DNA from 3 places in the Desertibacillus haloalkaliphilus genome. Region 1 is predicted to be linked to each of the others. Evidence: riboswitches for the same ligand, from Rfam matches in the RefSeq annotation. Region 1 holds a riboswitch; each other region holds the start of a gene.

Region 1 (8,343 bases):
CAATGGGTCGGTCCACTCAACCCTGACCTAGAGGACGAGAATCCGCTATCGATTAGTATGTTTGGCGGTTGGGGAAAGGACGGAAATGGTGATGGCATTGTTAGTCGCACGGACGACGAAGATGTCTTATATTCATTTGCTAATTACTTAGAAACCTATGGTTATGATGAAGAAAATATTCGTATCGCTCTTTGGGATTATTACCAACGTGAACAAACGGTGAATATCATTACGGGACATGCTCGAGTCTTTAAAAAATTTGATACGGTTGACCTGAGAAACACCAGCTTCCCAGTCCCATTACGCTATAATTATAGCTACAAAAACACGTGGGGCGATCGCCGCGGTTGGGGTGGCCGTCGCATCCATGAAGGTACCGATATTTTTGCGAACCATAATGTCCCAGTACGCGCGACTGCGTACGGTGTTGTTGAGATCAAAGGCTGGAACCGTTATGGCGGCTGGCGCGTCGGTATTCGTGACATCGATAATGTCTACCATTATTTCGCGCACTTAAGTGGATTTGAGAAAGGCATTGAGGTTGGTACGATTGTTGAACCAGGGGACGTGATCGGCTATGTCGGAAGCTCCGGTTACGGTAAACCTGGTACCCAAGGGAAGTTCCCACCACATCTGCACTACGGCATGTATCGTGACAACGGCATTACCGAGTGGTCATTTGACCCGTATCCATCATTAAAATCTTGGGAAAAGAAAGACCGCGCAAAAAAATGATATATGAACGGAGCACTAGGCCGGGATTTGTTGCCTAGTGCTTTTTTCATTGATTATGAAGGACATTTCCCTTCCAGCTCGGCCTAGTTTTGTCCTTCATCATCCTTATGAAGGACATTTCCACTTCCGCTCAGCCCATTTTTGTCCTTCATCGCCTTCATGAAGGACATTTCCCAGCCAACTCGGCTCTCTTTTGTCCTTCATCACCTCCATGAAGGACATTTCCCAGCCAACTCGGCACGCTTTTGTCCTTCATCACCCTTATGAAGGACATTTCCACTTCCGCTCGGCCTAGTTTTGTCCTTCATCGCCTTCATGAAGGACATTTCTCTCCCAACTCTGCACTCTTTTGTCCTTCATCACCTCCATGAAGGACATTTCCCAGCCAGCTCGGCTCTCTTTTGTCCTTCATCACCTCCATGAAAGACATTTCCCTTCCAGCTTGGCTCTCTTTTGTCCTTCATCGGCTACAGTCTCTGTATCAAAGAAAAAAATGACTACTAATTGAGATACAATTAGTAGTCATTTTTATTATTTACGAGTTATCGGAGCCCATTACAAGAAGGAGGCTCGCTCTTTATTGATTTCCTTTTTTGATCCATTCAGCGACTTGGACTGTACGTTTTGCTTGGTATTTAGCAGCGTCTTGTACGTCTTCTTGCATGTTGCCGTCTTGGTCGACTGTGACACTTACACCGTATGGGTTACCGCCTGATGCAAATTGTACTGGGTCTGTGTAGCCTGGTGACGCAACAATCGCCCCCCAGTGGTGCATTGTTGTATATAATGAAAGGATCGTTGCTTCTTGACCACCATGCGCATTGTTGGCTGATGTCATTGCACTTACCGCTTTATTGGCTAACTTGCCGTTAAACCAGAGACCGCCTGTTGTGTCTAAGAATTGCTTCATTTGTGCAGGTAGGTTACCGAAGCGTGTTGGCATGCTGAAGATGATTGCATCTGCCCACTCAAGATCGTCAAGGCTAACTTCAGGTACATCCTTTGTTTCATCAAGGTGAGCTTTCCACGCTGGATTTGATTCAATCGCTTCTTTTGGTGCAAGCTCAGGCACTTTTAAGACTTTGACTTCTGCCCCAGCAGCTTCTGCTCCCTCTTTGGCCCACTGTGCCATTTTGTAGTTTGTACCTGTTGAACTGTAATAGATCACTGCTAATTTAACGTTTGCCATTTCGATCGTCTCCTTTTTGTTTCCAAATAAATTTTGTAAAAACCCCATTATTTATTTCTCCCCTTTTCCACAGTAGCTGTTATTCCCTAAATCTGTAATGGATAACCCTCAATTTTGAATATCTCCAATTCGAGATATATTCTCAAAAAAATATCTTATTCCTTTTTGTTGTGTTTCTCTGTTATTTCTCTATTTTGAATAATATCATATCGAACATTTCGAATTCAAGATATTTACTAAAAAAAATTAGAGATCTTTTGCGTGATACCCTAATTTTTTCAATTGTTCGATCATCACTTCTTTTTCTTCTGTTTGTAAACCGCCAAAGATGTCAGCAATCGCTTCACGGTGACTTGGAAAAATGTTATCCATAAGTTCCGTCCCCGCCTCAGTAATTGTTGCATACGTAATGCGTCGGTCTTTTGGACATGGCTTTCTCGTTAAAAATTCTTTCTTTTCAAGCTTGTCAACGACATACGTAATGCTGCTGCTGGCGATTAACACTTTCTCACCAATTTTTTGGATCGGCTGTTCACCTTTATTATAGATGAGTTCAAGCACGGCAAACTCAGTTGGATTGAGTCCATGCGTTTTAATATCCTCTTCGACACGCTTGCGAATCGTTTGAAACGAGCGTGAGAGAACAACAAATAATTTTAACGCTAACTCCTCTTCTGTCTGTTTGTGGTTATCCATCATGATCATCCTTTTATATTATCTCGAATTCGAGATAAGTATACAATAGTGTATGGTTTTCTGTCAAGAAGGTGTGTGCACTAAACTGGAATAGTAAAATTTTAAGCAAAATAATAATTCTAGCGAAGACGCTTTTTTTATCAAAAATCTAGTCAGGAACTTAACACAAACTGCTCATGATGTAGCGTTTAAGAATTCTATACTTTTGGGCTCTACATCAAATGGGGAGGCCCCCTGCCTTATCTCATCCACACTTTGAAAAGTAAAGCACGCCAACTACAATCAGTCTGGCGTGCTTCGTCGTTACTAATTATTTGCTTTCTTTGCTCGGGCAACTTTAACTGCGTTGCGGATGCTTAACGCTAAACCGCCCCAGATAATTGCCATACCGATCAGCATCATTGTGATTGCGCCGCCACTCATTACTGACCATCTCCCTTCGCATCTGAATGATCTGGAACTTCTAAGTCTCTGCTCTTCCATTTAAATGCCGCTAAGATGAAACCGATAATGATGACACCTACTGCAACGAGCCAACCAAACGGAATGATGAATGATGTCGGATAACCTTCGTAGTTTGATTGTAAGTTCGTTACTAGGTTTTGAATGAACATATAACCAAGGACGATCGGTGTAATCACGCCTAGGCAGATTTTCCACCATAAACCTGTACGGAAGTCACTAATGTTGTTGTGGTGTTTTTGCAATGTTGATAAGTGACGTAAGAACCATGCAACGGCCACAACTGAAATCAGACCTGCAAGTGCGACACCAAATTCGTTAATAAAGTAGTCAACCGCATCTAGGAAGTATAGACCACCTTGTGTCGCATATAAAATCGAAACAAGTGCTGATAAACCTCCACCGAATAGAACGGCTTTTTGACGTGTAATTTTGAACTTATCTTGTAAGGCTGATACATAAGTTTCTGTAATAGAAATCAGTGATGATAGACCAGCTAACACGAGTGAGCCGAAGAATAAGACCCCGAACAAGCCATTCATGCCTGGGAATGAGTTAATAATCGCTGGGAAGACAACGAAGGCGAGACCTACACCTGCTGTTGCTACTTCATCAACGCCAACACCAGCAGCTGTTGCCATGAAACCTAGTGCAGCGAAAACCCCTATACCTGCTAAAAGCTCAAAACTTGAGTTACTGAAACCTGCGATAAATGCGTTGTTGTTAATATCTGACTTCTTTGATAAATAACTTGAGTACGTAATCATAATCGCAAAGCCGACTGATAAACTAAAGAAGATCTGTCCGTACGCTGCAACCCATACGCCTGGGTTCATGATTTCACTCCAGTTCGGCTCAAAGAATGAATTCAAACCGAGTGCTGCGCCTTCTAACGTAAGTGCGCGAATAACTAGAAGTAAAAACATCACGAGAAGCGTTGGAATGAAGATTCTGTTTGCCAATTCAATCCCGCGCTTAACCCCTTTAAAGAGGACACCTAGTGCAATCACCCAAACAAGAATTAATGGAATGAATGCCGATGGAACGAGTCCACCCACATCACCAGGAGTGTCTGCTAACTGCAAATAATTACTAAATAAAAATCCTTCCGTATCCGTTCCCCAGCTCTGGTTCACGGCGAAGACTGTGTAGGCCATCGCCCACGCGATGATCACGGCATAGTAGGTGGAGATTACAAATGAGATCCCGACCTGCCACCAACCGATCCATTCTGCTTTCTTGTTGATTCGTGCAAATGTTAATGGTGCGGAGCCACGGTACCTTTGACCCATCGTAAATTCCATAATAAGTAGCGGAATCCCCGCTGTTAAGAGTGCAAATAGATAAGGAATAAAAAATGCTCCTCCACCATTCTCATAGGCAACATACGGGAATCGCCAGATGTTACCTAGACCAACAGCTGAACCAACTGCCGCCATAATAAAGCCGGCACGTGTACCCCACTGTTCTCGATTGTTCATGTCCATACCCCTTTCTGTTTTAGCGTTACTCATTTACCAAGAATTCTATTCCACTCGGACGCTAACTATTATTATTCTTGACGATTTTGTCAAAATAGTTTGACATTTTAGAGCGAAGTGAGCAACTATGATTCTATCAAGCGTTAAAGGAAAAAAGAATAAAAGTAAAGGATTAGGCCTTTAAAGCTAAATAACTGATTCGTTATCTCATTATAATAACTAACGTCCCACTTGTCAAAATATTTTTTCAATGATGGCGCTTTCTGTCGAAAAAAGTAGAATGGCTTAAAAGGGGAGCCCCCCTCTTAAGCCATTCTTGGGATTTTTACCTCTATATTTTTTTATGCATTAGCGGCTTTAGCGCCAACTAATCGTTTCAGAACTGCCACAACAATCACAAATAAGATAATCGCTGCCACAAGTCCGATGAGCATACTACCTGTAAAACCTAACACAAGATACGAAACAAATGTAATTCCAGCAACGATCAGTGCATACGGCAACTGCGTAATGACGTGATCGATATGGTGACTTCCTGCCCCTGTTGACGAAAGGATCGTCGTATCTGAAATCGGTGAACAGTGGTCACCAAAGATCGCCCCAGCAAGGACTGCAGCTAGTGCTGGCAGCATCATCTCAACATCAACGACCGCAGCAATTTCACCGGCGATTGGGAGTAACATCGCAAACGTTCCCCAGCTTGTCCCAGTTGAAAAGGCCATAAACCCAGCAAGGATAAAGATCACCGCAGGCAAGAAAGCGATGTTCATATGCTCACTCACAAGCCCTGCTAGATACGTACCCGTACCAAGTCCGTCGATAATTTCAATGATCGTCCATGCGAATAGTAAAATATAAATCGCTGGTAGCATCGATTTAATCCCAGCCCAAAGACCAACACCAATGTCTTGAGCGTTTACTTTGTTTAAAGCTGTTAGTAGAAGCGCAACAATGAGACCGATCACACCACCGTATAATAACGCTGTCGCTACATCGGTATTTTCAAAGATAGAAAGAAGTGTCGCTTCTTCCCCAGACGCTTGGATTCCCGTATGAATCATAAAGTAAACCGTACCAACGATAAGCGCAAGGATCGGTAACACAAGATCACGAACTTTGCCGTGCTTGTTTTCTGAAATGGTATCTTGTTCACCAGGAATGGCGCCTTTGTTCGGATCAACCACTTCACCTGTCTTCATTGCACGCTCTTCATGCGTCTTCATCGCCCCGAGGTCAAGCTTAAAGACGGCTACCGCAACAACTAGTAGTAAAGCAATGATCGCATAAAAGTTCATCGGCACCATGAAAAGGAACGCTTGTAGTGGTTCATATTGCGTCACCCCATGTGTCACTAAAATTCCGCCGATGATCGTGATAATGTAGGCACCCCAACTTGATAATGGTGCGATTACACACATCGGAGCAGCCGTTGAATCGACTAAATAAGCGAGCTTCGAACGAGAAATTTTATGACGGTCCGTTAGCGGTCGACTAACGTTTCCGACCGTTAAACTATTAAAGTAATCATCAATAAAAATTAAGATTCCAAGTAAAACCGTAACGAGCTGCGCGCCGACACGTGTCTTCACACGGCGAATCGCCCAGTCACCAAACGCACGGCTTCCTCCTGATAGTGCAATTAGTGAAGCCATCATTCCTAGTAATAGTAAAAAGAATAAAATATATAATTCCCACGTATTCAAGGCACCATCGACGACAAAGACGGCTCCAACGATGCTAGCAATTTGGCCGATACTAGCGACAATTGAAAAGTCGTTGATCATCAGTGCACCAACGATAATCCCAACCCCAAGCGATAACAGCACGCGACGAGTAAAAATAACCATCACTAGCGCTAACACCGGTGGGAGTAACGATAAAATTGAGTTTTCCATGATGTAAAGTTCCTCCTAAAATTTTTTGCATGATCTAGCTGTATAAAATGTTCACTCGCCGACCTTAGATTGGTGAGCGAAGAACGGATTGGGAGCACATGTGTTTTTGGCGGGGAGTCCAGCTGTAGGGCGCGGTGGGCGATGGGTGGACGCTCAGTACCTTATTTGTGACAAATCACCAGGTTTTAGAGCTCTTTCGGACCCTCAGTCCGCTATCGATACCAAACCGACCTTTTTTACCTCGGTTTATGGCAAATAACGGCTTCTCGGTCCGGTTACTTCCCCAATTAGGCTCTTTTTTCACAAATAGCGGATACTCAGTCCGAAGCGTCTCGCCCGCTTGCTACCGGCGAATCCTCAGCCCGCTCACGCCTGCACTACCCCAGTACAGACCTTTCCCCAAAAAAGAAAAAAAGGCAATGACAGGGCGCTCCCTGTCATTACCTTATAACCGTAAACGACAAAGCCCCATCATGTCTGAGTAGTTCTCCACGATCATCTCTAACCGTGACAGTGCTGCACTTCTTAAGTACAACCCCAGCAATGCTCACCTGACGGAGTTCACATCGCTTCGGCAACCTCCCCTTTTTGCAATTCTCATCGTTCGTCACACTCGAATTACATACTTATGAAGGCCGCGCCTCTACCTCATTTTTACAATGAGGCTACTGCATTCAATTTTTTCGCAAGACTCATTATAACAAGGCTATCTGCGCGTGGCAATGTTAATTTATCCCTGCATCAATCTCCTCTTCATCTGGCGGGATAATCGCCGGTGCTGGCGCATTACTGTCACCACCATGGTTATAGAAGTAAGGGACTTCTCCAGGTACGAATATCATGCCAATTGGGATCGTCGTGCCAACCGTTTGTTCTTCAGTTGCAAACGGAATAACGACTTGCACGTCAACTTCAATGTCCATCGCGACACTAATGTACGTATTGTTGATTCCCGATGGCTCGATCGTTTCATTCAACTGCGCTTTTACATCACCAATTGCTGTGAACTTGACGGGAACTTGAGGCCCTAAGTGAGCAAGTAACGCATTATTTGTTGCTTGCCCTAATGGAATCGTATGAATAATGCCATTATCAGAAAAGGTTTGTTCATTAAAATCAACCTCAACCCCCTCGGGGACGCTAAGGCTTTCAATTTGGCCTTGCTCCACCATCTTCAAGTACTTTTGCACACGAATAATCGCTTCCGAAACGACACGATTATAAATTTGTGCATCAAAACCAACCGATGTGATGTTGTCATTATTGTCTTTTTCAATGTTAATCAAGTCTTCCATCCCCGTATTATCGACGATTTTCTTTGAAATCGCATCATTGATCGCCTGGGTTGCAATTTTCTGTGTCTCTGTTTGCGCAATCTCGATCAACGTTGGGCGAATTCCTTTTTCAACTAACCAAAGTCCTTGTACGGTCATCGCAACAAAAATAACAAATGATAATAAAAAGACGTAACGAAAAGGCAGCGGACCTTTCCGTTTACGGGGCCGATGTATTTTAAATTTTGCCAACGCCACCCCCCCTTTGCACTAATATATATGCAAAGAGGGGGCTCGGGTTAACCACTATTTCGGACAAAATTTACGCTTGTTTAGCTTTTCGCTCATAGACAAGGAAACGGTGCTTGTGACGGTTCTTCTCATCTGTCGTGCCACGCTCCTCAGAGGTCAACTCCCACTCATCCTCTTTAATCTCAGGGAAATACGTGTCACCTTCAAATTCTTCTTCAATCAACGTTATGTAGAGGCGGTCTGCAATCGGAAGTGTCTCTTTAAAAATTTCCGCACCGCCAATGACAAACACCTCTGTGTCATCATCAAAACGTTCAATCTCAGCAACGGAGTTCACAACCGTACAGCCTTCAGCTTGA
Region 2 (8,343 bases), on a different contig from region 1:
TTTCCACTGTCTACTTGACAGGGGGCAGTTCAAGTTTTGTACCGACTCTTATTTTTGATTTTGTTCAAATGTTCGATTTAAATTGCGAATAAATTCAGACGACGTCGCACCAAGTTCTTCCAACGGCTGGCCTGACTCGAACCCATTACGAAGAGCACGGATGCGATTCACCGTTTTCCGGTCTGTCGCCACATAAACTTGGTCTGGATTTACAATATCACGAATGGCATCAAATACTTCACTTTCCAGTTTTGACCGCCTTGATTCATTTGATTCTACACCGATCATATAAAGGTCATCATCGGAAATAATATCAACATCTTGAACACTTCTAATCGCTAAAATCCGTTGAGACATTAATGAAACTTTCTCATTCTTACTCAATTGTTCTTGAGTATCTGATTGTTGGGTTTGATTTTCTAACCCAGGGTCACGTAAGGTTTGTTTATCATGTAACGTCCCTGGACGATTACTTAATATTTGTGAAGAATGTTGCTGTCCTCGATCTTTTCGAATATCGATCTGACGCTCGCCAGTCATGTATTGATTCTCTCCTGCAATAGACTGAACGTTTGACGTTAACCCTTTAGGGTCCTGGTCTGGAACCATCATATCCGATAATGGTCCTTCCATCCCACGGACATTGTCTGTACCATACCCGCTAAACCCTTGTGTACGATCAGCATTTGCACCCATCTCCTCGTCTTGTGGAACTACACATCCACCAAGAAAGACAATAAAGGATAGCAATATTAAACATGTTCGTATTTTCGGTTTCATTCTGCCATTCTCCTTTCACTATATAGAGTGACGTTAAGTATCCACCTTTACTCTGTCAGTTGAAGGGAGTTCAAGCATAAATTACATGGAGGATTAACACGTATAGATTCAACACTTGCCTAACATACTACCGATTATAAAAGCGAATCACTGTTAAAATGGAAACTAGATCGCTCCCAATAACACTGAGGTGATTAAAATGAAGCATATTGATCTGCAAGTGGAGAGAATGAGTTGCGGGCATTGCCTCGATACAGTTGAGCATGCATTAGAAAATGTAGAAGGTGTCGTTGATGCGAAAGTACATCCAAATAACAATACCGTCACCGTTACATTTGAAGAATCACAAACAAACGTTACCTATATGAGAGAAGCAGTTGAAGAAGCTGGCTACTGGATTGTTTAACGCCCATGAAATAACAACAACAAATCTAAGATCATACTCTTAAATACAGGAAAAACAAATGTTAGTGTTCATAAAGTTCACGAATTGTCCTAAAATGGTTTAATTACCTTTCATCGTGTGAGACTGACTCCCTCATCTGCTTGAAACATAAATGGTCCATCATCTAGCATTACCGCCTACGACATGGTCATATGGATAATTAAAAAGAAAGCTTAAAAGTCAACGACATTCCATTTGTTAACCAACTCGTTCAAGCCTTGCTACGACTCTAAAAATTTTTATTATGAATTATCCATTTTTCATTGCAAACGATATTGTTATTTGTTAAGGTAGAGTCACAAACGGATAAGCATATTCTTTACTTCAAAAATTGAAGTGAGGGTAGAGGCGCAAAGACCATAATTAGGCAATTGGAGGAGAATGGGATCCTTTGAGAATTGCTGAAAGGGGGATTTGCCGAAGCCAAAAGAATCTCATTTTCTTGAGGCTGGTTCTGTTATTGAACAAATACAGAACTGTCATATAGTCAGGTGAACTATATGGAGGGCTATCTCACGCATAGAACGTTCTAAACGATTCTATTGCAACAATGAGGCTCTCATTGTTGCTTTTTTGCGTAACACCATGTTTTAAAAACAATGGGAAGAGATGTAGCTCTATTCATACAAAGTGGAAACCTTACAAGATTGATCGAAAATAATGAATAGAGGGTGATGAAACAATGAATTTTGGACGTGTATTAACTGCAATGGTAACCCCATTTAATCAAGATGGAGATGTAGATTACAACGCAACTTTACAACTCATTAACCACTTAATTACAAACGGTACGGACGGTATTGTTGTAGCTGGAACAACTGGAGAATCCCCAACACTTACAACAGAGGAAAAAGTGGAATTATTTAACTTTGTTGTTAAAACAGTTAATGGTCGAGTACCTGTTATTGCCGGGACTGGGTCAAACAACACACGCGCTTCTATCAGTTTGACAAAGAAAGCTGAAGAAGCTGGTGTTGATGGGATTATGCTTGTATCCCCTTATTATAATAAGCCTTCACAAGAAGGGATCTATCAACACTTTAAAACAATTGCTGAATCAACATCTCTTCCAGTGATGATTTATAATATTCCTGGGCGTAGTTCTGTTAATATTTCTGTTGAAACAACGATACGTCTTTCACAAATTGAAAATATTGTAGCAACCAAGGAAGCAAGCGGTGATCTAGAAGCCATGGCAAAAATCATTGAAGAAACCGATGATAAATTCAGCCTTTATAGTGGTGATGACAGCTTAACCCTTCCAGTGATGTCAATTGGAGGAACTGGAATCGTTTCTGTTTCGTCTCATGTTATTGGAAACGAAATGCAAGAAATGGTGACAAGCTATTTAAACGGACAACCAGAGCATGCCGCAAAGCTTCATCGAGATTTATTGCCAGTGATGAAAGCCTTATTTGCAGCACCAAGCCCTACACCTGTAAAAGCTGCATTAGAAATGAGAGGCATCAGCGTAGGTTCGGTTCGCCTCCCTCTCGTACCGTTAAGCGAGACAGAACATCGTCAGTTACAAACGGTCATGCAACCAAATATGACGTTTTATGTAAGCTAAACCATACACCAAGATCGCACCTATTTGAACTTTTTATAGATGCGATCTTTTTTTATAAAATCTATTTAAAGAAATGTATAAAATCACCTTGATTGTGCAATCATATGAAATGTAAAGGAACTGATTCAAGGCATTGGGCTATAGCCAAGTGGTAAGGCAGCGGATTTTGATTCCGTTATGCGCTGGTTCGAATCCAGCTAGCCCAGCCATTTCTTTTCTTTCATAACCTACCTTTACATCATTCATCTAATACATATGTTGGGCTATAGCCAAGCGGTAAGGCAGCGGATTTTGATTCCGTCATGCGCTGGTTCGAATCCAGCTAGCCCAGCCATTTCTTTTCTTTCATAACCTACCTTTACATCATTCACCTAATACATATGTTGGGCTATAGCCAAGCGGTAAGGCAGCGGATTTTGATTCCGTTATGCGCTGGTTCGAATCCAGCTAGCCCAGCCACTCTATCTTTTCATATGAACTTAAAATTTCATTAACCATCGTACTTCTAATCGAATAGTCAAATGACTATAGTCAATCTTTTCATTTCCTGCTACCATTAAAGTAAGCTGGACAGAGAGGATTTGATTGTATGTTTAACCAAAATGAAAAAGATGCCATTTATAAAGTAATAGAAAACCGCAGAGATGTGCGAAGCTTCTTATCAAAGCCGATTCCGGAGTCGGTCCTGCAACGTATTCTTGAAGCAGGCCATCACGGTCCATCTGTAGGTTTTATGCAACCATGGAATTTCATCATCATCACGTCTGATAAAATTAAAGAACGGCTCGCTTGGGCTACGGATAAAGAACGACGAGCATTAGCGATTCATTATGAGAATGAACGACAACAAAAATTCCTCAATTTAAAAATTGAAGGGATTAAAGAAGCACCAATCACCATTTGTGTCACTTGTGACCCCACGCGCGGTGGTTCTCATGTACTAGGAAGAAACTCGATTCCAGAAACCGATGTTTTATCAACAGCATGTGCGATTCAAAACATGTGGCTTGCGTCTTGTGCTGAAGGGTTAGCCATGGGCTGGGTCAGTTTCTATAAAAAAAATGACGTCCGTGATATTCTAGATATCCCGCCACACATCGATCCAATCGCATTAATGTCACTTGGTTATACGGACCAATACCCCGATAAACCAATTTTAGAATCATCAGGATGGGAAAAACGACGAGCACTAGAAAACTTAATTTACTATAACCGCTGGGATAACCAAACAAAAGAATAATATACCATGATCAGGCTGTCAAAAAAGTTCGGGTAACCCCTTAGAAGGCAGCCTTATTTATGCTTCAAAACCATGCTAACTACTTAAAAGAGCCCTTATATGGTATATTATCTCTAAGCTTTTAAAAAAGGAGCGGATCACTATTGAAATGGCCGTTTATTGTGCTAATACGATTTTATCAGCGATTTATTTCTCCACTTAAACCACCCACATGCCGCTTCTATCCTAGCTGCTCTCACTATGGTTTAGAAGCATTCAAACGGTTGGGCGCACTGAAAGGTGGATGGTTCACCCTTGTGCGTATACTTAAATGCCACCCCTTCCACCCTGGTGGTTTCGATCCAGTACCCGAACCTAAAAAAAACAAACAAACACGTAACTAAAAAGGGATTCCTCACTCAGAAAACGAGTTGGAATCCCTTTACTTTACATCGATTCGGCCTTTTTACGCTTATTGATCTTTCGAACAAGCTTTTCATCCATATAACCGGTACCCAATAGGACACCAATGACAATGAACAAAAAACCAAAAATATGTGTCATAACAATGGCTTCACCAAGAAAGATAGCTGAACTAATGACACCGAAAAACGGAACAAGGTTGTTAAATATCGCGGTTTGTCCAGCCCCTAACTTATGGATCGCCGAATTATATAACATATGTCCGACAGCCGTCGCCAAAATGGCTGACGTGAAAAATAGCAACCAAATCCACGCGGTCCCTTCACCTAACCCAGACACGCCATGTGGCTCAATGATGAGACTTAAGCCAAATAGTAACAATGAACCAAACACGAGCATGATCCCTGTCATTTGTTTCGAATCGAGCGTTTCTGTAGCTTTTTTAATATAGATAAAACTAATCGCTTGGACGAACATCGCAATAAAAATGTAAAGGTCACCTACATTAACCCCACCAAGGCTATCCGCTCCCTGAAAGATAATCACCGAAACGCCTATGATCCCAAGCAATATACCTAGTAAACGTAATTTTGTTAACTGATCATGTAAGAAAATCATCGCCAACACCGATGTAGTTAATGGTAGTAATGCTAAAATTAAAGATGCATTGGATGCTGTCGTTGCCGTTAAACCTAATGTAAGAAAAAAATGATGCCCAACAACACCAAAGACCATGGCAATGATTGTAAACTTCCATTCTGTTTTCGTTAATGTTCGTAATTGACGCTGAAAGATTAAAATAAACAAAACAATAATACCTGCAGTAAATACTCGCACGGCTGTCATTGTTGTTGGGGGAAGATGGTCTACTAATACTTTTAACATCACAACGTTTACTCCCCACAATACCATAACAAAGAGTAATAAACCGTATGTAAATAGATGTGACACTTGAGTTTTCATACTTTTTACCACCTAACTATTATAGTGCGTGTTCAAAAAAGAGAAGAATAGAACCGGTCGGCTAAAATCGCAACGTCCTGTGCGTCGAAAGTTCGAGGCATGTAGCTAAAAGCCGCAAAGATATGCTGTTCATATGTGAGCAACGCATGAGCAAGCCAACGAGGACATTTGTCAGTCATTTTTACGGACTTTTTGAACATTCTTTATAGTAATCCAAAATGTTGCAACAAGACTAATAATGAAGGCAAGCTTACCAAGAGGACGGCAACAAATCCTAAATTTCGTTGCGAAACCCTCCATGGCGACTGTTGCATTAACCCTGAAGTCATTAATACTGAACCTGAAAATGGAGAAACTTGAGTAGCTAACGTCCAAGCAACGATCAATAACACCGCCATATATTCTGGACTTACGCCAAACAGAGCCGGAGATAATGAGCTTCCAATCCCGATCACGATAATGACTGGGTGAATACCACAAAATGATAGAAAGATTGATAATAAAATGATAAGGATACTCATCACATAAATAGAACCATATGATGCATCATAGATAAGATGAGAAATCACATCCCCTACTTCTGTGTACGATAACGCTAAGCCAAAAAAACCTGCACTAATAAAAATAACGATCTCATTCTTTAAACGGATAAATGCCGTTTTCATTTGTTCAACCACCGCTTGCAGGTAATCAACTAAAGTTCCAATAATTGCCGCCCATAAAACCGGATAAAATAGCGCCAAAACCGAGACAACTGTTAACATATTAACAAGTAACAAGTAATCTAAAATAAATGAAATAATCAGTAGAGTGACTGAAAAACAAAGCAATGAGACGAGCTTTTTGGTAGCCTCACCACGATTTACAGCCCCACCAATGTCATCAGTCTCAACCATCGGATCATCCGCAAAATGTATCTTGTTGAAAAAAAATAGACTTATCATGAGATAACATAAGCCAATCAAAAAGCCAACCCAACCGACATGAAGCCAAGAAACATTAAATAAAACAAGCACTAATCCAACGTTAACAAAATACGGTGACCAGAACATACAAAAGCCAAACGCACGCAACAACACCATTACTAGCTTTTTTCTTCGATAACCAGAAAAACTCTCGACTGCGATGCGATAAACAATCGGCATCGACCCAAGATTAAGTATGGCACCCATGCTCGCTGTTAATAGATAACTTAAACGATACGGATGAGCTTTGTTATGTTGTTCTTGCTCATGAACTTTCTCTTTTAATGCTGTCAGATAACCTCCAATTGAAATGATCACACCGAAAAACGGGACAAGTAAAAACAAGGTTAACAAATTTATATTTTCTCCAAATCCTGAGATAATCGTAAGTGGGGGCACTTGATTAAGAATAAAGATAACGCCAGCGACGACCACTAACAGAACAGCCACGACTTGATTCAACCGACGTACAGAGAATATAGCAAACAAGAGAACGATCCCCGCTAATGAGCTATAAAGAATTTCAAGCCAAGCCGTTGGGAAAAACAGATCTACTAAATACAAGATCGTAATGAGAACACTTATAAAACCTAGACTAGACTGTATGACTTGTTTATTCACAGTCATCAACTCTCCTCAATGAATCTCGAATATTACTATCCTATCATGAATCACTAAAAAGTTCATAGGAAATTCACTTTTTCTCTAACACTCCACTGTTGACCCAAAGTGAACGTCTCCCCCCCCCCACTTTTTTACGTACCATTAAAAAAGGATAAACCGCTGACGGCTTACCCTCTTCCACTTTATTTTTCATTAAAAATCTTCTTTTATTAAGCAATTTCCTTCGATATACAAGTCTGTTGTTGGATTTTTTTTATACAATTCACGCGGGAAATTTGTTAATAATTCGCAGCCATTTTCGGTAATACGAATGGACTCGGTAATTTCAACTCCATAATCTTCATACCAAATTCCCGGCATGAGGTGGAACGTCATGTTTGGTTCGAGAACTGTACGATCACCTTTTCGAAAACTTACGGTATGCTCTCCCCAATCAGGTGGAAAACTTAATCCAATGGAGTACCCTAACCTTGAGTCCTTATAGTACCCTCTTTTCGCAATCGTCTTTCGCCAAACGGCCTCAACTTCCTCAGCCATCATTCCTGGTTTAATAGCTGCTAAGGTTTCATTTATTCCTTCTAAGACAACTTCGGAGAGATCAGAAACTTGCTGCGAGGGTGTGCCTAACACCATCGTGCGAGCCATTGGGGTATGATAACGTTTATAACATCCAGCAATTTCAATCGTTAAATTATCTCCATTTTTGTATCGTTTATCGGTCCATGTTAAATGTGGACAAGACGTATTTTTCCCTGTTGGAATCATCGGGACGATCGACGTATAGTCCCCTCCAAAATTGTCTAAACCACTAATTTGCGCATGGTAAATATTTGCGGCAACATCACATTCTCTAACACCTACATCGACGGTTTCATACGCTTTACTCATGGCCTTTTCTACAATGTTAGCCGCACGCCTCATAAAAACGATTTCTTCGTCCGATTTAATCAACCTCACCCAATTAACAAGTGTTGAAGCATTTTTAAATGTTGCGTTCGGAAGTCCTTGTTGCAGTCGTTCATAACATAAACCAGTAAAATAATGAGCATCCATTTCCAACCCAATTTTTCTTGTTGCTTGACCAATCTCCTGTAATATATTTGCGACAAAATCCATTGGGTGTTTAATTGTTGATTGCACATACTCATCTGGGTAAGGAATAATGTGATGATCATCAATCCACGTACTGACCTTCACACTACTCGCATCCATTTCTCTACCAATCCAAATCGGTTGGTCCTCATCAACCATCACGACCATCATTTGGTGTACATAAAATGACCATGCATTATACCCTGTCAGATAATACATATTCGATGGGTTTGATATGAGTAAAACTTCAATTCCCTGTTCG
Region 3 (8,343 bases), on a different contig from region 1:
AACTTTCTTAAGCGAATCAAACATACGTTGACGGTCAATCATCAAATCACGAACGACCGGGAATGTTTTCATCGGTTCTAGGCGAATTGGCTGTTCTAATTGATCAACAAGCGCTGTACATGACTGACGCGGCTTACCATTGATAACCATTGAACATGCACCACATACTTCTTCTAGACAGTTCATATCCCATGTAACTGGTGTTGTTTTTTCACCTTTTGCATTAATAGGATTACGACGAATCTCCATTAATGCTGAAATGACATTCATATTGTTTCGATATGGAATATGAAACTCCTCTTGATACGGGCTACTATTGGCATCATCTTGACGGGTAATAATAAAACGAACTACATTTTCGCTCATGACTTACCAGCTCCTTGCTTTTTTTGGGAGTAGTCGCGTTTACGAGGCTTGATTAGCGACACATCAACATCTTCATATTCGAACTCTGGTGCATTTGTATTCGGGTTAAATTTCGCTTTTGTTGTCTTTAACCATTCTTCATCATTACGATCCGGGAATTCAGGCTTGTAGTGTGCACCACGGCTTTCATTTCGGTTATATGCACCTAACGTAACCACGCGTGCCATGTGAAGCATTCCCTCAAGCTGACGTGTAAATGAAGCCCCTTGGTTGCTCCATTTTGCCGTATCAGTAATGCTGATATTTTCATAGCGTTCCATTAATTCTTGGATCTTGTTATCTGTTTCTAGAAGCTTTTTATTTTCACGTACAACCGTAACGTTATCTGTCATCCATTCGCCTAGTTCTTTGTGAAGGACGTAAGCATTTTCAGTACCGTCCATTGACATAATCTTATCAAACTTCTCTTGTTCCTTCTTCACTTGATTTTCAAAGACAGAAGAAGGTAGAGAATCTGTTGATTTCTCAAGGCCATTAATATAATTAACTGCATTTGGACCTGCAACCATACCACCATAAATCGCTGATAGTAACGAGTTTGCACCAAGTCGATTCGCACCGTGCTGAGAATAATCACATTCTCCGGCAGCAAATAAACCTGGAATGTTTGTCATTTGGTTAAAGTCAATCCACATACCACCCATAGAATAGTGAACGGCAGGGAAAATCTTCATCGGCACTTTACGCGGATCATCACCCATGAATTTTTCATAGATTTCAATAATACCGCCAAGCTTAATATCAAGTTCTTTAGGGTCTTTATGTGATAGGTCAAGATAAACCATGTTTTCGCCGTTGATTCCAAGCTTCTGATCGACACAGACACTAAAGATTTCACGTGTAGCAATATCACGTGGAACAAGGTTACCATAGGCAGGGTACTTTTCTTCAAGGAAGTACCATGGCTTACCGTCCTTATACGTCCATACTCGTCCACCTTCACCACGAGCTGACTCACTCATAAGGCGTAACTTGTCATCTCCAGGAATCGCTGTTGGGTGAATTTGAATAAACTCACCATTTGCATAATATACACCTTGTTGATAAAGGCTTGATGCCGCAAATCCTGTGTTAATAACCGAGTTTGTTGACTTACCAAAGATAATCCCTGGTCCACCTGTGGCCATAATAACAGCATCCGCAGGGAACTCTTTAATTTCCATTGTTCGTAAGTCTTGTGCTGTTACACCACGACAATTCCCTTCATCATCTAAAATTGCCGACAGGAATTCCCATCCTTCATATTTGTTAACAAGGCCAGACGTCTCATGACGGCGCACTTGCTCATCTAATGCATATAATAATTGTTGTCCTGTTGTTGCACCAGCAAACGCTGTACGGTGATGCTGCGTTCCACCGAAACGACGGAAATCTAGTAACCCTTCTGCGGTACGGTTGAACATAACTCCCATACGGTCCATTAAGTGAATAATACCAGGTGCAGCCTCACACATCGCTTTAACAGGCGGTTGGTTTGCAAGGAAGTCGCCCCCATAAACCGTATCATCAAAGTGCTCCCATGGTGAATCCCCTTCACCTTTCGTATTTACAGCACCGTTCATACCGCCTTGTGCGCACACAGAGTGAGAACGTTTCACTGGTACTAATGATAATAGGTCGACTGGCACGCCTTTTTCTGCCGCTTTGATCGTTGCCATTAGACCCGCTAATCCACCACCGACAACTACAATTTTACCTTTACTCATTTGTGACTCACTCCTTAAATATTGGCTAGATCTGGATTAATAAATGCTAAAATCGCTCGAATACCGATAAATGTTAATACGACAAAGATACCTAATGTCACGTATGTAGCAATTTGTTGTGAACGTGGAGTAACTGTAATCCCCCAAGAAACGGCAAATGACCATAACCCATTTGCAAAGTGGAATGTTGTTGATACAACACCAACAATATAGAAAACTAGCATAAATGGACTACTTAAAATATCGGCCATCATATTATAATCTACATGCACGCCGAGTGCTGCTTGAATACGAGTTTCCCAAACATGCCAAACAACGAAGATTAACGTGATAACCCCAGTAACACGCTGTAATAAGAACATCCAGTTACGGAAATATCCGTACTTGCTCGTATTGTTTCTCGCTTGAAAAGCGATATATAGACCATAGATTGCATGGTAAAGTAATGGAATAAAAATAAGAAAAATCTCTAGAAAATAGCGAAATGGTAGATTCTCCATAAATTGTGCAGCTTGGTTAAATGCACTTGCTCCCCCTGTAGCAAAATGGTTAATAACCAAATGCTGAACCAAGAAGAGTCCTACTGGAATGACTCCTAACAAGGAGTGAAGTCTTCGGTTCATAAACTCTCGATTTGCGGCCATGCCATTGTTCCCCCCATTTTTAATTTTAAATTTTAAACTCCTATTTGCACGATATTCTCTATATTTCTCTTTTTCTTATCATTCAAAACCTCCCCCACTCCAATTGTCTAACACTCTCTTACTCTACTAACTTATTTTTGAAACTTTTGTGAAAGTTTCTGTGAATAAAATCCGACAATTTTATTGTACTCTCATCCTCATATATCGTCAAGAAAACGGATACAGGATAAATTCAAAAAATTCTAATCGGTTGCTTACTGCTATGCGATTTAAAAAAATTTATTTTTTTGTCAATTGGGGGCGAAAACTGTAAGACACATCGCCCCCCTTGATACATTTCTTATCCAATAATGATCCGCTCAGTCGGATACTTAAAGTAGCTCTTCTGCTCACGACGTCGAACAGAAAATAGAAAGACAAGTAAACCAATTCGTCCGATAAACATCAGCACCATTAATACGACTTTACTTGGCCAACTTAAGTCCGCTGTAACCCCTGTTGATAAACCACACGTTCCAAAGGCTGAACTCGCCTCAAAAATGATCGCAATCAGTTCAATGTTATTACCACTTTCAAATGCAGCGATTAACATCACAGCAACAAAGAGCATCATTGTGAATACGGATAGAACGATAAATGCTTTCTGCTTATCCTCAGGATGAATTTCTCGTCCAAACACCTTGACATCGCTTTTTCCAAGTGCAAAACTGCGGATTGTCAAGAACATGATCGCGAGCGTCGTTGTACGAATACCACCGCCAACACTAGAAGGACTTGCACCGATAATCATCAGTCCTGAAATAAACAGCAACGTAGCTATACTTAACTCAGATACGTCCATCGTTGCTAACCCACCACTTCTTGAAGTTGCAGAATTAAACAATGAATAAAAAAGCTGTTGATGCCACTCTAGACCGACATAAAAGTGCCCTCGCTCAAGGAGCCAGATGCCAATGACCCCGATTAAAAAAACAACAAAATACGTAATTGTCGTGATTTTCGTAAATAAACTAAATTTAAAATGCGGGTCACGTCTTGAAAAGTATTCCTTGACTTCAACTAATACCGGGAAACCAATCGCACCGGCAAAGATTAATAAAATCGTTACAAGTTGAACGTAGTAATCATTGGCAAACGGAATCAGTGACTCACCAGTTATGTCAAATCCTGCATTCGTAAATGCACTTAACGCCGCAAAAGCTCCTTGGTAGTATGCTTCAAGTGTCGTATCAAAATAACGGAGGTAATACGTGCCTAAAATAAACGCACCGATTATTTCGATGATCAATGCAACGACTAAAATGCCACGCATTAAATTCACTAACCCTGAAAATGTATTTTGGTTGTGATCGACCATGATCAACATCCGCTGCGATAAGACGATTTTCCTACGAAACAACATCCAAACAAAGGTCCCTAATGTCATAATCCCGATACCACCGAGTTGAACCGCAAGGGCCAAAAAGACAATACCGGTAAAGCTGTACGTCTCTGATACATTTACGACCGTTAAACCAGTTACACTGACCGCACTTACTGACGTAAACAATGCTTCTGAAAACGACAACTGGACACCCTCTTGATGGGATATTGGTAAATAAAGCAAAATACTAAAAAGAATCATCGCAGCAATATACGAGATCATAATAATTCTAAAGGGAGTTAACAGATGTTTAAATGCAAGCTTCATTTTATGTACCTCCACTCTCATTCGGGCTATAGTATATCACTTCTCAACACTCGAAGCTATAGAGAAAAGAAGGAGGTCGTTATATAATAGAATGGACAGAGAGGAGTATACATAATGAGTAAACACACCCCCCTAGACAAAAACGTTAAACGAGAAGCTTCAAGCTTTGGCTACCAACTCTTGCGAGCAGATGTATTAGCCAACCTACTTGGAAAAGAACAAGAACAAATCCTTTATTGGGCTGGTAAATCACTAGCTCGAAAATATAAGCTTTCATCCATTGATGAGGTTATTGTTTTTTTTAACCAGGCTGATTGGGGAACGCTAGCAGTCATCAAAGAAAAGAAAACGGAAATGATGTTTCAATTAACGGATCACCTCTATGATGAAAGCCACCCATATTCTGTCCAGTTAGAAGCTGGATTTCTCGCTGAGCAAATTCAACAGATCAAATCACGTATTGCTGAAACGACGGTCAAACAAAAGAAAGCTACATTTGTATTTACCGTCCAATGGGATCATAAAGATGAGGTTTAAATCATCCCGAACTGAACGTATATTATTCTGTCTGATCGAGCTTTGAAGCAATAAAGCTACATGTCTTACGATGAATTCTTATCTTTCATCGTAAGACATAGCATACGAATCTATAGTCCTATATGCTCAGCACTTCTTCAGCTAGTTGAAATTCCTCATGTAGTGCTTCAACAGCCTTAACCATGACAGCTTCTTCAATGACTGTTGACACTTTAATCTCAGATGTACTAACCATTTTTACTTTCACATCTTCTTTTGCAAGTAATTGGAACATTCTTGCCGCCACTCCAGGGTTTGAAACCATGCCAGATCCGACAATCGATACTTTTGCTAAATTCTGTTCGCAATCAACAGCTTCAAAGTGCAAACGATGTTTGTTTTCTTCTAAAACCGCTACTGTTTCTTGACGAATATCATCGCTGATTGAAAATGAGATCGTTGTTGTTTCTTTTCCAGTTTCATTTTGAATAATAATATCTACATTAATTCCATGTTCCGAGAGAATCGTAAATAAGCTTGGTAACGTAGCCAGGTCATTAGGCAACCCAGACACTGTTACTTTTGTGACATCACTTTCAAATGCAATCCCTCGTACAACCAAATCTTTTTCCATTGACACTTCCTCCTCAATTACTGTCCCTTCTTCTTCTACCATGCTTGATGCAACCATCAATTTGACTTTATGGTTTTTTGCAAATTCAACGGCACGTGGGTGCAGGACTCCCGCCCCTAAATTAGCCATTTCCAACATTTCATCATAAGAAATTGATGCTAATTTTCTAGCTTTGCTCACATACCTCGGATCAGTGGTATAAACACCCGTCACATCTGTAAAAATATCACAGCGCTCCGCTGACACAGCAGCCGCAAGTGCAACAGCTGTCGTGTCCGATCCACCACGACCAAGTGTTGTGATCTCCTCACCCTCACTTACTCCTTGAAAGCCAGCAACAATCACAATCATTCCATCCTCTAGGTAGCTATTGATTCTCTCAACATCAATGCCGGTAATTCTAGCGTTACCATGTGCTTGTTCGGTCTGAATCCCTGCTTGCCAGCCTGTCAAAGAGACTGCTCGATACCCGCGTTCTTGCAAAGCCATCGTTAATAAGGAGATCGATACTTGTTCACCTGTCGATAGCAACATATCCATCTCACGCTTGCTCGGTTGAGCAGTGACTTCGCCGACTAAGCTGACGAGTTCATCCGTTGTTTTCCCCATCGCCGAAACGACCGTTACAACTTGATTTCCTTGTTCAACCGATGAAATGATTCGATCAGCCACATGTTTGATCCGCTCTGTTGATCCAACTGATGTTCCTCCATATTTTTGTACGACTAATGCCATATTGCTCATCCTCTCCTATGTAAAAAACTTAACTTTAAAGAACTTACCCGCAAACACATATCAAGAAATAACTTCTCTTACTTCAAATAGTTCACTAAATATTCAATCAAGTGAGGCATAAGGAAGCTACTTTCCCTCTATTCCTTCATCGCTAGCGCTCTCCGGGGTTCCCTTTTCCACCCTTGAACCAACTTCTCCTCACCAGTGTATCTCCCGCATACTCCAATCTAAGGCGGTGCGAGTAAGCCTTCTTTACCACAACACCAAAAAAGCAACAGTAGGAACGCCCTCACTGTTGCTTGGTATACAAAAAAGTCGGTATCTCCACACTTCGTCCCCTGCATCTCGTGAGATAGTTCTCCACACAACCTTTGGGTTGGTTGCGTGACAGCCTTGTACCTATTCAATACAAGTCCAGCAAAAAGATTGTTGAGGCTCTTTTCACTTCGGCGAATTCCCCTTTCAGCAATGATCATCGGATCTCAACATCCTCGCTTTGCCTACTAATGGTTTTCGCTCCTCTACCATCACTTCTTCTATGAAGTGTGGCTTTTTTTAATTTTTTTATCAACTTTAATCGTTAGTTGTTATTTTAGCAAAACAACAATTGAAAATCAACGAGAAATTCAACTATTTTTCAAATGGTCAACAAGCGCTTCGGCTACAGGTGCTGGAACATTTAACTGACGGAAATCTTCAACACTTGCTTCCTTCATTTTTTTCAATGAGCCAAAGTGCTTTAACAACCGTTGTTTTCGTTTTTCACCGATGCCAGGCACATCATCTAAAATCGATGAAAACATCGATTTCCCACGTGCTTGTCGATGAAAATTGATCGCAAACCTGTGGACTTCATCCTGTATTCTTTGTAAGAGGTAAAATTCATGACTATCCCGTTTTAATGGGATTACCTCGGGCGGGTCTCCCATCAATAGCTGTGACGTCCGGTGTTTATCATCTTTAGCTAAACCACATACAGGGATCGATAACCCTAGTTCATCTTCAAGCACACTTTGCGCAGCTGAAATTTGTCCTTTACCACCATCGATCACTAACAAATCAGGCAATGGTCCATCTTCCTTTAATAGACGAAGGTAGCGCCGACGAACAACCTCACGCATCGAACCGTAATCATCAGGCCCTTCAATCCCTTTTAACTTATACTTACGGTAATCCTTCTTACTCGGTTTACCATCTAAAAACGTAATCATGGCAGACACAGGATCAGTCCCTTGAATGTTAGAGTTGTCAAATGCCTCGATCCGATACGGTGTACTGATTCCCAGTGCCTCCCCTAAATTTTCAATGGCTTTAATCGTGCGTTCCTCATCCCGTTCAATTAATGAGAACTTTTCCTTTAACGCCATTTCAGCATTTTTGGTCGCAAGGTCCACTAATTCTTTTTTCTTACCACGTTTCGGTTCAAATACTTTTACCTCGAGCAATTGAGCAACAAGCTCTTGATCCGTACCGCTTGGTACGAGGATCTCCTTTGGCTTCATATGTTCCTTTTTTAAATAAAATTGTCCGATATACGTTAAAAAGTCTTCTGAAGCTTCACCGTAAAATGGAAAAATGGATACATCTCGTTCAATCAGTTTTCCTTGGCGAATGAAAAAGACTTGTACACACATCCACCCTTTATCATATGAGTACGCAAAAACATCACGGTCGATCTGGTCAGAGATCGTCATTTTCTGCTTTTCCATGACAGCTTCAATGTGCTTAATCAAGTCACGAAATTCCTTCGCCCGTTCAAAGTCTAATTGTTCAGAAGCGCTATTCATCTTTTCCGTTAATTCTTGCTTCACTTGCTGATGACCATTATTTAAAAAACGAACAATGTCAGCGACAAGTTCTTTATTTTTTTCATCACTTACTTCATACACACATGGAGCTAAACATTGATTGATATGGTAGTATAAGCAAACCCGATCAGGTAATGTCCGACACTTTCTTAGGGGGTAGAGACGATCTAACAATTTTTTTGTT

What was found. Region 1 has a riboswitch for lysine ahead of KH400_RS08185 (Na+/H+ antiporter NhaC family protein). Riboswitches for the same ligand answer to the same signal wherever they lie in the genome.
Region 2: another riboswitch for lysine. It lies ahead of dapA (4-hydroxy-tetrahydrodipicolinate synthase); the one in region 1 lies ahead of KH400_RS08185 (Na+/H+ antiporter NhaC family protein).
Region 3: another riboswitch for lysine. It lies ahead of KH400_RS00700 (aspartate kinase); the one in region 1 lies ahead of KH400_RS08185 (Na+/H+ antiporter NhaC family protein).

What each region holds. Positions count from the first base shown of each region.
Region 1 covers NZ_JAHPIV010000006.1:88,066-96,408, forward strand. The annotation lists gene KH400_RS08160 (M23 family metallopeptidase) at 1-735, shown strand, start outside; gene wrbA (NAD(P)H:quinone oxidoreductase) at 1,313-1,972, opposite strand; gene KH400_RS08170 (MarR family winged helix-turn-helix transcriptional regulator) at 2,171-2,623, opposite strand; gene KH400_RS08175 (methionine/alanine import family NSS transporter small subunit) at 2,927-3,043, opposite strand; gene KH400_RS08180 (sodium-dependent transporter) at 3,043-4,563, opposite strand; gene KH400_RS08185 (Na+/H+ antiporter NhaC family protein) at 4,905-6,458, opposite strand; lysine riboswitch at 6,933-7,112, opposite strand; gene yunB (sporulation protein YunB) at 7,184-7,984, opposite strand; gene KH400_RS08195 (dihydrofolate reductase) at 8,055-8,343, opposite strand, start outside.
Region 2 covers NZ_JAHPIV010000009.1:183,089-191,431, reverse strand. The annotation lists gene KH400_RS12085 (YhcN/YlaJ family sporulation lipoprotein) at 49-780, opposite strand; gene KH400_RS12080 (heavy-metal-associated domain-containing protein) at 980-1,186, shown strand; lysine riboswitch at 1,561-1,744, shown strand; gene dapA (4-hydroxy-tetrahydrodipicolinate synthase) at 1,908-2,795, shown strand; tRNA gene KH400_RS12070 (tRNA-Gln) at 2,930-3,004, shown strand; tRNA gene KH400_RS12065 (tRNA-Gln) at 3,055-3,129, shown strand; tRNA gene KH400_RS12060 (tRNA-Gln) at 3,180-3,254, shown strand; gene bluB (5,6-dimethylbenzimidazole synthase) at 3,385-4,035, shown strand; gene yidD (membrane protein insertion efficiency factor YidD) at 4,179-4,418, shown strand; gene KH400_RS12045 (DMT family transporter) at 4,462-5,400, opposite strand; gene KH400_RS12040 (hypothetical protein) at 5,604-6,992, opposite strand; gene KH400_RS25305 (hypothetical protein) at 7,060-7,182, opposite strand; gene KH400_RS12035 (M24 family metallopeptidase) at 7,182-8,343, opposite strand, start outside.
Region 3 covers NZ_JAHPIV010000001.1:144,125-152,467, forward strand. The annotation lists gene sdhB (succinate dehydrogenase iron-sulfur subunit) at 1-366, opposite strand, end outside; gene sdhA (succinate dehydrogenase flavoprotein subunit) at 363-2,132, opposite strand; gene KH400_RS00685 (succinate dehydrogenase cytochrome b558 subunit) at 2,147-2,776, opposite strand; gene KH400_RS00690 (TrkH family potassium uptake protein) at 3,117-4,466, opposite strand; gene KH400_RS00695 (YslB family protein) at 4,581-5,003, shown strand; gene KH400_RS00700 (aspartate kinase) at 5,122-6,351, opposite strand; lysine riboswitch at 6,697-6,883, opposite strand; gene uvrC (excinuclease ABC subunit UvrC) at 6,978-8,343, opposite strand, start outside.